Regions from separate parts of the Pseudomonas sp. XK-1 genome, predicted to be linked through region 2. Evidence: predicted binding sites of a transcription regulator. Region 2 holds the regulator's gene; the other holds the start of a gene.
What was found. Region 2 encodes sigma-54, which starts transcription at its own class of promoters, with help from an activator protein. Its sites were predicted from a motif close to ANTGGCATNNANNTTGCTNT; they were not measured.
Positions count from the first base shown of each region.

Region 1: the regulator sigma-54 is predicted to act here: its motif matches at 3,767-3,786, upstream of WMW70_RS09635 (CmpA/NrtA family ABC transporter substrate-binding protein).

Region 1 covers NZ_JBBPES010000003.1:269,582-276,432, reverse strand. Annotated here, with positions in the region: gene WMW70_RS09650 (polysaccharide lyase family 7 protein) at 1-174, opposite strand, end outside; gene WMW70_RS09645 (ABC transporter ATP-binding protein) at 374-1,168, opposite strand; gene WMW70_RS09640 (ABC transporter permease) at 1,183-2,175, opposite strand; gene WMW70_RS09635 (CmpA/NrtA family ABC transporter substrate-binding protein) at 2,231-3,619, opposite strand; gene WMW70_RS09630 (transcriptional regulator) at 4,047-4,382, opposite strand; gene WMW70_RS09625 (hypothetical protein) at 4,569-4,970, shown strand; gene alaC (alanine transaminase) at 5,056-6,297, opposite strand; gene WMW70_RS09615 (polysaccharide lyase family 7 protein) at 6,453-6,851, opposite strand, start outside.
Region 2 covers NZ_JBBPES010000001.1:747,140-753,990, forward strand. Annotated here, with positions in the region: gene tldD (metalloprotease TldD) at 1-465, shown strand, start outside; gene WMW70_RS03280 (hypothetical protein) at 462-659, shown strand; gene yjgA (ribosome biogenesis factor YjgA) at 701-1,219, opposite strand; gene pmbA (metalloprotease PmbA) at 1,323-2,669, shown strand; gene WMW70_RS03295 (HPr family phosphocarrier protein) at 2,735-3,007, opposite strand; gene rapZ (RNase adapter RapZ) at 3,020-3,877, opposite strand; gene ptsN (PTS IIA-like nitrogen regulatory protein PtsN) at 3,880-4,353, opposite strand; gene hpf (ribosome hibernation-promoting factor, HPF/YfiA family) at 4,369-4,677, opposite strand; gene WMW70_RS03315 (RNA polymerase factor sigma-54) at 4,871-6,385, opposite strand; gene lptB (LPS export ABC transporter ATP-binding protein) at 6,519-6,851, opposite strand, start outside.

The DNA of each region.
Region 1 (6,851 bases), on a different contig from region 2:
GTAGCGGGCGTCGGCGGTATGCGAGCCGTCTACCGGGACCCAGAAGGTGACACTGCCGTCGTCGTTGTGGCGCAAGTACTGGCTGTCATAACCGTTGTTCAGGCGCGGGGTTTCGATGGTAGTGGGGGCAGGGTCGGTGGGAACCGAGAGGTTCCAGGTGGTGAGATCAAGCACGACTGATCCTTAATAACTTTGAACGTCTGTGAATGGCTTGGGTTCGGTGGCCGTCAGCACATTAAGTTCAATCGGATCGGCAGTTTTCCAGACCGCTGGGGGCAGGCCTCGTTTATCTGAAGTCATCGACCTATGGCCGTCGCTGGTTTGCGGCCAGAGGCCCGCTGCAATCCATGCCACGGGCCTCTGGCCGCACCGCTCAAGCTGCCGGGCGTTGCTGGCGTTGGTAGAGAAATTCCATCACCGCCGCCCGGTAGGCGTGGTACTGCGGGTCATTGGCCAGGGCCAGGCGCTCGCGGGGACGCGCCAGCTCGACCTTGAGGATATCGCCCACGGTGGCTGCCGGGCCGTTGCTCATCATCACGATGCGATCGGACAGCAGCACCGCTTCGTCGACGTCGTGGGTGATCATGATCACCGTGTTGCCCAGTTCGGCGTGGATCTCCATCAGCGAGTCCTGCAGATGGGCGCGGGTCAGGGCGTCCAGCGCGCCGAAGGGTTCGTCCATCAGCAACACCTTGGGTTGCATGGCCAGGGCGCGGGCGATGCCGATACGCTGTTTCATCCCACCGGAGATCTCGCTGGGGCGCTTGTGGGTAGCGTGGCTCATATGCACCAGTTCCAGGTTGTGCTCGATCCACTCGCGCATTTCACCGCGGGATTTCTTGCCCTGGAACACCTGGCGCACCGCCAGTTCGACGTTCTGGTAGCAGCTCAGCCAGGGCAGCAGGCTGTGGTTCTGGAACACCACGGCGCGCTCGGGGCCCGGCTCGTCGACCTCACGGCCGTCGAGGATGACCCCGCCGGTGGTGGCCTTGTACAGTCCGGCGACGATGTTCAGCACGGTGGATTTACCGCAGCCGGAGTGGCCGATCAGGGAGACGAATTCGCCCTTGTCGATACGCAGGTTGACGTTCTGCAGCGCGCGGTACAGGCCCTTGTCGGTGGGGAAGTCGATGCCAACGCCGGTCAGTTCGAGGTGTGAGTGGCTCATGGGAAGTCTCCTGATTAGCGCAGTACGGCATTCTTGTCCCAGCTGAACTGACGTTGCAGCAGGAGCATAAGGCGGTCGAGGGCGAAGCCGATCAGGCCGATGACGATCACCGCCACCATGATCCGGCCGAGGGAGTTGGAGCTGCCGTTCTGGAACTCGTCCCAGATGAACTTACCCAGGCCCGGGTTCTGCGCCAGCATCTCGGCGGCGATCAGCACCATCCAGCCGGTCCCCAGGGACAGGCGCAGACCGGTGAAGATCATCGGCACGGCGGCGGGCAGCACGATGCGCCGCACATGCGACATGGGCGACAGGCTGAGCACCTTGCTGACGTTGTTCAGGTCCTGGTCGATGCCGGCCACGCCCACCGTGGTGTTGATCACCGTTGGCCACAGGCAGCACAGCGCCACGGTGATCGCCGAGGTGAGGAAGGACTTGGCGAACAACGGGTCGTCGCTGACGTACAGGGCGCTGACCAGCATGGTTACCAGCGGCAGCCAGGCCAGCGGCGACACCGGCTTGAACACCTGGATCAGCGGGTTGATGGCGGTGTAGATGCTCTTGCTCAGGCCGCAGACGATACCCAGGGGAATGGCGATCAGCGAGGCGATGGCAAAGCCAGCCATCACGGTGTAGAGGCTGGTGAAGATCTGCTGAATAAAGGTCGGCTTGCCGGTATAGGGACGCACCTTGATCTCTGCGTCGGGGTTTTTCGCCAGCAGGGCGGCGTTGCGCGTGTCCTGGCGTTCGTAGAAGACCCGGGCCTTTTCACGCTCCTTGAGGTGCGCACCGACCAGGCCGGAAAACTGTTCGGAGACCTGTACCGGGCCGGGGAACTGGCCGAGGCTGGTCTGGATATTGTTGGCCAGCAGCTGCCAGCACAGCAGAAAACCGATGATGCCCAGCATGGGCAGGATCAATGCCGGGGCCCAGCGCTTGAGGAGCGCATTGCTGCGCGCCGACTTGAGTGTTGCGGTTATCGGGGTGGCGACGCTCGGGTTGCTCATCGTCCTGTCCTCTTTGTTAGGAGGGGGCCGGCGTACCGGCCCCGGGAGTGCCTGATTAGAGCTGCGTGTCGCCTTTCAAGCCGATCTCGAACTGCTCGAGGTAGGCATTGGGCTTGCGACCGTCGTAAGGCACACCGTCGATGGTGTCGGTCAGCGGTGCGCGGAAGCCGTCGTCATCGGCTGGCGGGAAATCGCTGGCTGCGAACTTGCCTTCTGCGATCAATTCGGCGGCCGCTTCGCGGTAGATAGCCGGCAGGTAGACCTTCTTGGCCGTCTCCAGGTACCAGCTGTCCGGCTTGGCTTCGCTGATCTGGCCCCAGCGGCGCATCTGCGTCAGGTACCACACGGCATCGGAGTAGTAGGGGTAGGTGGCGTGGTAGCGGAAGAACACGTTGAAGTCCGGTACCTCGCGCTTGTCACCCTTCTCGAACTCGAAGGTGCCGGTCATCGAGTTGGCGATCACCTTGGCATCGGCCCCCACGTACTCGGGTCGGGAAAGGATCTCCACCGCTTCCTGGCGGTTGGCGTTGTTGTCCGCGTCCAGCCACTGGCCGGCGCGGATCAGCGCCTTGACCACGCGCTTGTGGGTTTCCGGGTTGGCTTCGGCCCAGCTTTTGGACACGCCGAAGACCTTCTCCGACATGTTCTTGCGGATCGCGTAGTCGGCCACTACCGGCACGCCGATGCCCTTGAACACGGCAGCCTGGTTCCACGGTTCGCCGACGCTGTAGCCGTGGATGGTGCCGGCTTCCAGGGTGGCGGGCATCTGCGGCGGCGGGGTGACCGAGAGCAGGGCCTTGGCGTCGATCTGACCGCTGGTGTCGCCCTTGTGCGGGGCGTAATAACCCGGGTGGATGCCGCCGGCGGCGAGCCAATAGCGCAGTTCGTAGTTATGGGTGGACACCGGAAACACCATGCCCAGGTTGAAGGACTTGCCGCCAGCGTTGAACTTCTCGATCACCGGCTTCAGGGCGTCGGCCTTGATTGGGTGCACCGGCTTGCCGCCTTCCATCGGCACATGCTTCTTCATGTCCTCCCAGACCGCATTGGAGACGGTGATGGCATTGCCGTTGAGGTCCATGGTGAAGGCGGTGACCACGTCGGCCTTGGTGCCGAAACCGATGGTGGCACCGATCGGTTGGCCGGAGAGCATATGCGCGCCGTCCAGTTCGCCATCGATTACCCGATCCAGCAGCACTTTCCAGTTGGCCTGGGCCTCCAGGGTGACATACAGCCCTTCATCCTCGAAGAAGCCTTTCTCATAGGCGATGGCCAGCGGAGCCATATCGGTCAGCTTGATAAAGCCGAACTTCAGTTCGTCCTTTTCCGCCTCGGCGGCGAGGGCGATCTGCACGCTCAGGGGCGACAGCAGCATGACGGCGGCACAGCCGAGTCCGGCCAGGGTTTTCTTCAGTAGCGAACGGCGAGCGGTGGAGTTACGCATAGTGGTTCCTCAGGTCCCAGAAACGAAAAAAGACGTCGCGGACAGCCCTGCCAATGCTTGGCCGAGTGTCGTTGACGTCTTTGTCAATTTCGTCCCGATCACCGCCTTTGGCGATCTGAAGACGTGTGTAGGTGTCTTGAGGAGGTATAAGCAAAGGGCTTGCCAGGTTTACAGATGGAATGGCAATGACGCCCTTGGAAATGGGTTTTGCGACGTGAGAGGCAATCTAGAATAGATTTATATAGCGATATAAATCATATAGTTAGTATTTATATGTGATGTTGAATCGAGATTTTGAAGCCGGCGTGCAAATGCCCTTGCCACTGGCCCATGGGCCTCCATAACGGGGCGTATGGGCCATTGGCGTGCATATGCGAGCGGTACTGAGCGCTTTTGGTTCGTTTGCAGGCCTTTAGGTGTTAGCGCCTCAGGCCCTGTACTCCTGGCGCTGGGGAGCGGATCGTGGCTGCGCCTCCTCGACGAACTCCTTGAGCCAGCGCAGCACCTGCACCGCCTCCCAGCGAGCAGGGTCGAACATGGCATAGGCCAGGCCCTGGTAACCGACCACATCGAGCTGCTTGTGGTAGCCGGCACGCTGCAGCAAGGCCTCGATTTCGGCAAAGCAGGTATTGAAGTGCACCCGGGAGAACGGTGTCTTGCCTTCGGTGACGATACCTTCCAGGTGCAATTCGGCGACCGTGGCACGGACCTTTTCCAGCGGCATGCGGTTTACCGTGTGCTTCAACTGCAGTACGTCCAGCATCCTTGTTCTCCTGGTTGATGTCAGGGTTGGGCCGGGCGTGCAGCGTTGCAGGCCTGGCGAAATGAGCGGGACTCAGGGTAATCGAAATGTACTGTACAAATAAACAGTATTCGATAATAGTAAGGCCGTACCCCAGATTCACCGCCTGCTCGTACCCCCTGAAAGCCGCTGCTGGAGTAACTGACAATGCAACAGATGCTGATGACAATTGTGCTGCTGGGCCTGCTGAGTGGTTGCGCCCAGCCGCAGCTGGAACAACCCAGGGCCAATGGCACCTATCTGGTGATCGAGGACGGCCAGGCCTGGGCCGTGCTGGTGTCCGATGGCAAGCGGGTGCAGGAACAGGGCAGGGTGGTGGATACGATCAGACTGCCGAGCCAGGATGCCCGCGTTGCTGCCAGTTATGTGATCGAAACGGCCAACTGCGGCCGGGTGCAGTGGCTGAGCGAGCGCTCGGATGCCGCCGATGGCAGCACCACGCTGATGTCGCTGCACAGCAATAGCAATCGCAGCCAGCTCAGTCAGAGCGGTTGCGTGATTGGCGACGGCCTCAGCCGGGTGTGGACGGTGCTGGATTATTCGAGCTGATCGAACCGCGGCCCTGCCAGCGCGAAACAGGTGCGGGCAGGGCGGGTTTTTTCAGGTGCCAGGGCCGGCAGGCCCTGGCAGGCTGCTAGCTATCGGCTGCCTTGCGCGGCTTGCCTGCGGCCGGGGGCTGGATCAGGCCATCGGCGCGGAACATCGCCTTGATGCCGCGAATGGCCTGGCGGGTACGGTCCTGATTCTCGATCATGGCAAAGCGCACATGGTCGTCGCCGTAGTCGCCGAAGCCGATGCCGGGCGAGACGCAGACCTTGGCCTCCAGCAGCAGCTTTTTGGCGAACTCCAGGGAGCCGAGATGGGCATACTGCTCGGGAATCTTCGCCCAGACGTACATCGATGCCTTGGGGTTTTCCACCATCCAGCCGATCTCGTGCAGGCCCTTGACCAGCACGTTGCGGCGCTGGCGATACTGCTCGGCGATATCGCGCACGCACTGCTGATCGCCTTCCAGGGCGGCGATGGCCGCCACCTGCAGCGGGGTGAAGGTGCCGTAGTCATGGTAGCTCTTGATCCGCGCCAGGGCGTTGACCAGCTCCTTGTTGCCGACCATAAAGCCGATGCGCCAGCCGGCCATGTTGTAGCTCTTGGACAGGGTGAAGAACTCCACGGCAATGTCCTTGGCCCCCGGCACTTGCATGATCGACGGAGCCTTCCAGCCGTCGTAGACGATGTCGGCGTAGGCCAGGTCGTGGATCACCAGCACGTCGTACTGCTTGGCCAGGGCTACCACCCGTTCGAAGAAGTCCAGCTCCACGCACTGCGCGGTGGGGTTGGAGGGGAAGCCGAGGATCATCATCTTCGGCTTGGGAATCGACTCGCGAATTGCCCGCTCCAGCTCGGCGAAGAAGTCCACTCCTGGGATCAGCGGCACCGAACGCACCTGGGCACCGGCGATTACCGCGCCGTAGATATGGATCGGGTAGCTGGGATTGGGCACCAGCACCGTGTCGCCATGGTCCAGGGTGGCCAGCATCAGGTGCGCCAGACCTTCCTTGGAGCCAATGGTGACAATGGCTTCGCTTTCCGGGTCGATCTCGACTTCGTAGCGGTCCTTGTACCAGCGCGAAATGGCGCGGCGCAGGCGCGGGATGCCGCGGGAGGTGGAGTAGCCGTGGGTATCATCGCGCTGGGCGACCTGCACCAGCTTCTCGACTATATGCGGCGGCGTGGGGCCATCCGGGTTGCCCATGCTGAAGTCGATGATGTCTTCGCCACGGCGACGCGCGGCCATCTTCAGCTCGGCGGTGATATTGAAAACGTAAGGGGGGAGTCGATCGATGCGCGCAAAGCGGCGCGAAGCTTGGTCAGCCATGCTTTCCTCGGAAACGTAAGCGCCCGGAACCGTCCGAGCGACGTTGGCCAGTGCGCTGGCCAGGCGGCGACGATAATACGCGGCACCTCGGCCTGTCGAGCGGGCGACGAAAAATCCCTATAGATCCTTTAGCGCCCGCTCAACGACAACAGACCCTAGGGCTTGACCAGGATCGAGAACTTCTTCGAATAGGTGCTGCCGTTGGCGTCGGTCACCCGCACCATAAAGGCATTGGGCCGATTAGTGCCCGCACCAGCAGCCGGTGTGCCGCTGATGGTGCCGTTGCGTTCCAGCAGCAAGCCCTGGGGGGGGAAGCCGCTGACCAGCGACCAGCTGCCAGCACCGGTGCCGCCGCGAAATTTCAGCCGAGTGGCATAGGCCCTTCCGACTTTGGCGTTGGGTAATGCGGCCTTGCTGGTGATCGGCATGTCACTTTTCGGATGGCTGGTGGCCAGGCGGTAAAACTTCACCAAGGCACCATCGGTGCTGCTGGTGCCGTAGGTGTGCAGGTATGCGCCGGCTTTGAAGTAGAAGGTTTCGCTATCCCAGGACGG
Region 2 (6,851 bases):
CTCAAGGGCTATATGCAGGACAAGCTGAATGCCCGTCTGATGGGCGTGGCCTGCACCGGCAACGGTCGCCGTGAGTCCTATGCGCACCTGCCGATGCCGCGTATGACCAACACCTACATGCGGGCTGGCGAAAGCGATCCGGAAGAAATCATCCGTTCGGTGAAGAAGGGCATCTACTGCGCCAACCTCGGCGGCGGTCAGGTGGATATCACCAGCGGCAAGTTCGTCTTCTCCACCAGCGAGGCCTACCTGATCGAGGACGGCAAGATCACCGCCCCGGTCAAGGGCGCAACCCTGATTGGCAACGGCCCGGAAGCCATGAGCAGGGTGTCGATGGTCGGTAACGACCTTGCGCTGGACAGCGGCGTCGGTACCTGCGGCAAGGACGGCCAGTCGGTGCCGGTCGGTGTCGGTCAGCCGACCCTGAAAATCGATTCGATTACGGTGGGTGGGACGGGGGCTTGATCGAGGCGCTGTTCCATTTCCTGGTGGAGGTGTTGTTGTATGGCAAAGGTTACTGGTCATTACGGCTGCTATCGCTGGGTAGGATCGAGCCGAGTGACTGGAATGACGGACTGGTGAGTGCGATCGGTTTGGCGGTTACCCTGGCCTGGTGCGTGCCTTTGTTGCTTTGGCTGACGGGTAACCCGCAGGCGTAGGATGGGTTAGCCGAAGGCGTAACCCATCAGGGCTGAGAGGCCTAGCGCAAGCCGCGCTGGGTTTCATCCAGTTCGCGGATGTATTTGAAGATTTTGCGTGACGCGGCTGGCGGCTTGTTCTGCGCCAGTTCGTGCTGGCCCTGGCGGATCAGCTGGCGCAGGTGCTGGCGGTCGGCTTCGGGGTATTCGCCGACAAATTTTTCCAGGGTGTCGTCGTCGCCGTTGAGCAAGCGGTCGCGCCAACGCTCTAGGTTATGAAAGCGTTCGTTGTACTGGCGGGTGGAGGCATCCAGCTGGTCGAGCAGAGTGAGAATGGATTCGATGTCCTGATCGCGCATCAGCCGGCCGATAAACTGCACATGGCGTTTTTTCGCGGCATTGGCGGTGTGTTTCGGCGCTTCGGCCAGTGCGCGACGCAGCTCGTCGGTCAGCGGCAGCTTGTTCAGCAGATCGAGTTTCAGGGTGGTCAGGCGTTGCCCCAGATCCTGTAGCGCATGCAACTCGCGCTTGACCTGGGTTTTGCTCTTCTCGCCGGAGAAGTCGTCAAGGTATTCAGACATGGTGGCGGTCCAGTGGATAACGCCGACATGATAGCAGCAAGTTTCCAGCTGTAAGCGTCTGGCTTGTCTGGCCGCGCCTGCAGCTTATCGTTCAGGAGTGTTTATGAGTGCAGTAGATATCGTCGGCCCCGAGGCCGTGCCGCAATTGCAGGCCCAGGTCGAGCAGATTATTGCCGAGGCCCGCAAGCAGGGAGCCAGCGCCTGCGAAGTGGCCGTGTCGGTGGAGCAGGGGCTGTCCACCACGGTGCGTCAGCGCGAGGTGGAAACCGTCGAGTTCAACCGCGATCAGGGTTTCGGCATCACCCTCTATGTCGGTCAGCGCAAGGGCTCGGCCAGTACCTCGGCCAGTGGTGAGGCGGCGATCCGGGAAACCGTCGCGGCGGCCCTGGCGATTGCCAAGCATGCCTCCGAAGACGAATGCGCCGGTCTGGCCGATGCCGGGCTGATGGCTCGCGAACTGCCGCAGCTGGACCTGTACCACGCCTGGTCGATCACCCCGGAGCAGGCCATCGAGCAGGCCCTGAGCTGCGAAGCGGCGGCCTTCGCCGCGGATGGGCGGATCAAGAATGCCGACGGCACCACCCTCAATACCCATCAAGGTTGCCGGGTCTATGGCAACAGCCATGGTTTTGTCAGTGGTTATGCCAGCACCCGGCACAGCCTGAGTTGCGTGATGATCGCCGAAGACGGCGGGCAGATGCAGCGCGACTACTGGTATGACGTCAACCGCCAGGGCGAACTGCTGGCCGACGCCGCCAGCATCGGCCGGCGTGCCGCCGAGCGCGCGGTCAGTCGCCTGGGCGCGCGCCCGGTACCCACCTGCGAAGTACCGGTGCTGTTCGCCGCCGAGCTGGCCACCGGCCTGTTTGGCAGCTTTCTCGCGGCGATTTCCGGCGGCAACCTGTACCGCAAGTCGTCCTTCCTCGAAAACAGCCTGGGGCAGCAGCTGTTTCCCGAGTGGCTGAAGCTCGACGAGCGTCCGCATATCCCCCGCGCCCTGGGTAGCGCCGCTTTCGATGGTGATGGCCTGGCCACCTATGCCAAGTCCTTTGTTGAGCGCGGCGAGTTGCTGTCCTATGTGCTCGGCACCTACTCCGGGCGCAAGCTGGGCATGCCCAGTACGGCCAATGCCGGCGGCGTGCACAACCTGTTTGTCAGCCATGGTGACGAAGATCAGAAGGCCCTGCTTAAGCGTATGGGCCGCGGTCTGCTGGTCACCGAGCTGATGGGCCAGGGCCTGAATATGGTCACCGGCGACTATTCCCGCGGCGCGGGCGGCTACTGGGTGGAGAACGGCGAGATCCAGTTTCCGGTGCAGGAAGTCACTATCGCCGGCAACCTGCGGGATATGTTCCGGCAGATTGTCGCGGTGGGCAATGATCTGGAACTGCGCAGTAACATCCGCACCGGCTCGGTGCTGATCGAGCGGATGACGGTGGCCGGTAGTTGATTCGGGCTGTATGAAAAAGGGGCTGTCGCTTAAGCGCTCAGCCCCTTTTTTATTGCTTCGATCAGCTATTCGCCTTCGTCGAAGTAGTTGTTGATCAGCTCGCTCAGGGCGTTGAGCGCTTCGCCGTCCTGTTCGCCCTCGGTATGCAGGTGCACGGACGTGCCCTTGCCGGCGGCGAGCATCATCACGGCCATGATGCTCTTGCCGTCCACCAGGCTGTCCGGCGCGCGGCCGATCTTGACCTGGCAGGGGAAGCGGCCGGCGACGCCAACGAACTTGGCCGCCGCACGGGCATGCAGGCCAAGCTTGTTGATGATGGTGATTTCGCAGGCGGGCATCGCGGCAATTCCTTAACTGAGGTCGCGGTGGCGAATCTGGACGTTCTTCAGGATGGGTTTGAGGGTTTCGCCGAGGCGATTGGCCAGGTATACCGAGCGGTGATGGCCGCCGGTGCAGCCGATCGCTACCGTGACATAGGCGCGGTTGCTGGCGGCAAAGCGTGGCAGCCACTTGACCAGGTAGGCGAGGATGTCCTGAAACATGTCTTCGACATCGGCCTGGGCCGAGAGGTAGTCGGACACCGGCTGATCCAGGCCGGAGAATTCGCGCAGGTCCGGCTTCCAATAGGGGTTGGGCAGGCAGCGCACGTCAAACACCAGATCGGCATCCACCGGCATGCCGCGCTTGAAGCCGAAGGACTCGATAAGAAAGGCGGTACCCGGCTCAGGCTGGTTGAGCAGGCGCAGTTTGAGGCTGTCGCGCAACTGGTAGAGATTGAGGTGGGTGGTGTCGATCTTCAGGTCGGCCAGGTCGATGATCGGGCCCAGCAGCAGGCTTTCGTCGGCGATGGCTTCGGCCAGCGAGCGGCTTTCGTTGGTCAGCGGATGGCGCCGGCGGGTTTCGGAGAAACGCTTGAGCAGGGTCTCTTCATCGGCGTCGAGGTAGATCACATCGCACTTGATATGCCGCGCGCGTACCTCTTCGAGCAGCTCGGGGAAGCGCTTGAGGTGGCTGGGCAGGTTGCGCGCATCGATCGACACGGCCACCTGCGGGTGGAGCAGCTCGGTATGCAGCAGGGCGCGCTCGGCCAGCTCTGGGAGTAGGCCGGCGGGCAGGTTGTCGATGCAATAGAAGCCGTTGTCCTCAAGTACATCGAGGGCGGTGCTTTTGCCGGAGCCGGAGCGACCGCTGACGATGATCAGGCGCATGCTCAGTCTCGATTGAGTTGGCTTTGCACGTCGACCACCACCTGGTACAGGGCCTCATTGCTCTGAGCCTGGCGCAGGCGGTCACGCACGTCGCTGCGGTCGAGCATGCTGGCGATCTGCCGGAGCAGTTCCAGGTGGGCGTCGGTCGCGGCTTCGGGAACCAGCAGAACAAACAGCAGATCGACCGGGGCACCGTCGATGGCATCGAAGTCCACCGCGGCATTGAGTCTCAGCAAGGCGCTGATCGGTGCGTTGCAACCGGGCAGGCGACAGTGCGGAATGGCGATGCCATTGCCGAAACCGGTCGAGCCGAGTTTTTCGCGGGCGATCAGGCTTTCGAAGATGTCTTGGCCGTCCAGGTCAGGCAGCTCGCGCGCCACCAGGTTGGCAATCTGTTCGAGAACACGTTTTTTGCTGCCGCCCGGCACGTTCACCAGGGAACGGCCGGGGGTCAGGATAGTTTCAAGTCGGATCATAGGAGATAGACGAGGTCAGCGGGCCAGTGCGCCCTGTTGACGGTCGAGCTGTTTTTCCTTGTGCTTGATGAGTTGGCGATCGAGTTTGTCGGTGAGTAAATCGATTGCTGCATACATGTCTTCGTGTACCGCATTGGCGACAACCTCGCCGCCGGCAATGTGCAGGGTCGCTTCGATTTTCTGCTTGAGCTTCTCGACCTCCATGATGACTTGCACATTGGTGATTTTGTCGAAGTGGCGCTCCAATCGACCGAGTTTTTCCTCGATGTAGGCGCGCATGGCGTCGGTCACATCCAGCTGGTGTCCACTGATGTTGACTTGCATACCGCATTCTCCTTGTTGCCGTGTGTAAGAGGCAGGCAATAGGCCTGCCGCCGGAACACTGTGGCGTGGAAGACCCTGGCAGAACGAGTCTGGCACTGTCGCCGCCCGCGCATTGGCAGCGAAGTTGCTTGCGCGAAAAGGCGAGGCCGGGTGTTGTTGCGTGCAGTGTGAACCGTCTTCCTTCTTGTACCGCCTAGATCAATCGCTTGCGCTCGCTGGATGGCGCTATCCCGAGGGATTCACGGTACTTTGCGACTGTACGGCGGGCTACTTGAATGCCCTGTGCTTCCAGTAAACCAGCGATCTTGCTGTCACTCAACGGCTTTTTTGCATTTTCCGCGGCGACCAGTTTTTTGATGATGGCGCGGATCGCGGTGGACGAGCATTCGCCGCCCTCGGAGGTGCTGACGTGGCTGGAGAAGAAGTATTTCAGTTCGTAAATGCCACGCGGGGTGTGCATGAATTTCTGCGTGGTGACCCGCGAGATGGTTGACTCGTGCATGCCCACCGCCTCGGCGATATCGTGCAATACGAGAGGTTTCATCGCCTCGTCACCGTAGTCGAGGAAGCCGCGCTGGTGTTCGACGATCTGCGTGGCGACCTTCATTAGGGTTTCGTTGCGGCTTTGCAGGCTCTTGATAAACCAGCGCGCTTCCTGCAGCTGGTTGCGCATAAAGGTGTTGTCGGCGCTGGAGTCGGCGCGCTTCACAAAACCGGCGTACTGCGCGTTGACCCGCAGGCGCGGCATGGCTTCCTGGTTCAGCTCCACCAGCCAGCGCTCGTTGTGCTTGCGTACGATCACGTCGGGCACCACGTATTCCGGCTCGCTCGATTCGATCTGCGAGCCGGGGCGCGGGTTGAGGCTCTGGATCAGCTCGATAACCTGGCGCAGCTCGTCTTCCTTGAGCTTCATGCGGCGCATCAGCTGGCTGTAGTCGCGGCTGCCGAGCAGGTCGAGGTAGTCGTTGGCCAGGCGCTGGGCCTCGCTCAGCCAGGGGGTTTTGGCGGGCAGCTGGCGCAGTTGCAGGAGCAGGCATTCGCCGAGGTTGCGCGCGGCAATGCCAGCGGGCTCGAACTGCTGGATGCGGTGCAGCACGGCCTCGACTTCGTCCAGTTCGATATCCAGTTCCGGGTCGAAGGCTTCAACCACTTCTTCCAGGGTTTCTTCCAGATAGCCCTGCTCGTTGATGCAGTCGATCAGGGTGACCGCGATCAGGCGATCCTTATCGGACATGGGCGAAAGGTTGAGTTGCCAGAGCATATGGCTCTGCAGGCTCTCGCCGCTGGACGTGCGGGTGGTGAAGTCCCACTCGTCATCGTCGTTGCTGCTGCTCGGCAGGCTGCTGGCGCTGGTCTGGTAGATGTCTTCCCAGGCGGTGTCGACCGGCAGTTCATTGGGAATGCGCTCGCCCCAGTCGCCTTCTTCCAGGTTGTCCACGGTCTGCGTGGTTTCCTGGTAGTTGGGCTCCTGGAAGCTGGACTCTTGCTGTTCGCTGGAAGTGGCGCTTTCTGCGCCATCGGCCATGGGGTCCGAGTTGTCGAAATCTTCGCCGTCTTCCTGGCGTTCGAGCATCGGATTGGATTCCAGTGCCTCCTGGATCTCTTGTTGCAGATCCAGGGTCGACAGTTGGAGTAGGCGAATGGCCTGTTGCAGCTGCGGTGTCATCGTCAGCTGCTGGCCCATCTTCAGGACTAGCGATGGTTTCATTGCAGACCTTATTTACCGGCGTCTGTGCGCAATCCACTACAGGGCGCGGAAGCGCCACAAGGAAGCAAATTATATGCCTGACTCTAAGGGGTTTGCCTAGGGGTGGTGCTTGTTTGCGTGAGAAAAGCCCCTGTTACAGGCGGAACTCATGCCCCAGGTACACCTCTTTGACCGTCTGGTTGGCCAGGATGGCGGCGGAGTCGCCTTCGGCGATCAGTTGGCCGTCACTGACAATGTAGGCGGTTTCGCAGATGTCCAGGGTCTCGCGCACGTTGTGATCGGTGATCAGCACGCCAATGCCCTTGGCCTTGAGGTGGTAGATGATCTGTTTGATATCGCCGACCGAGATCGGGTCAACCCCGGCAAAGGGTTCGTCGAGCAGGATGAACTTGGGCGAGGTCGCCAGGGCGCGGGCAATTTCTACGCGCCGGCGTTCGCCGCCGGACAGGCTCATGCCGAGGTTGTC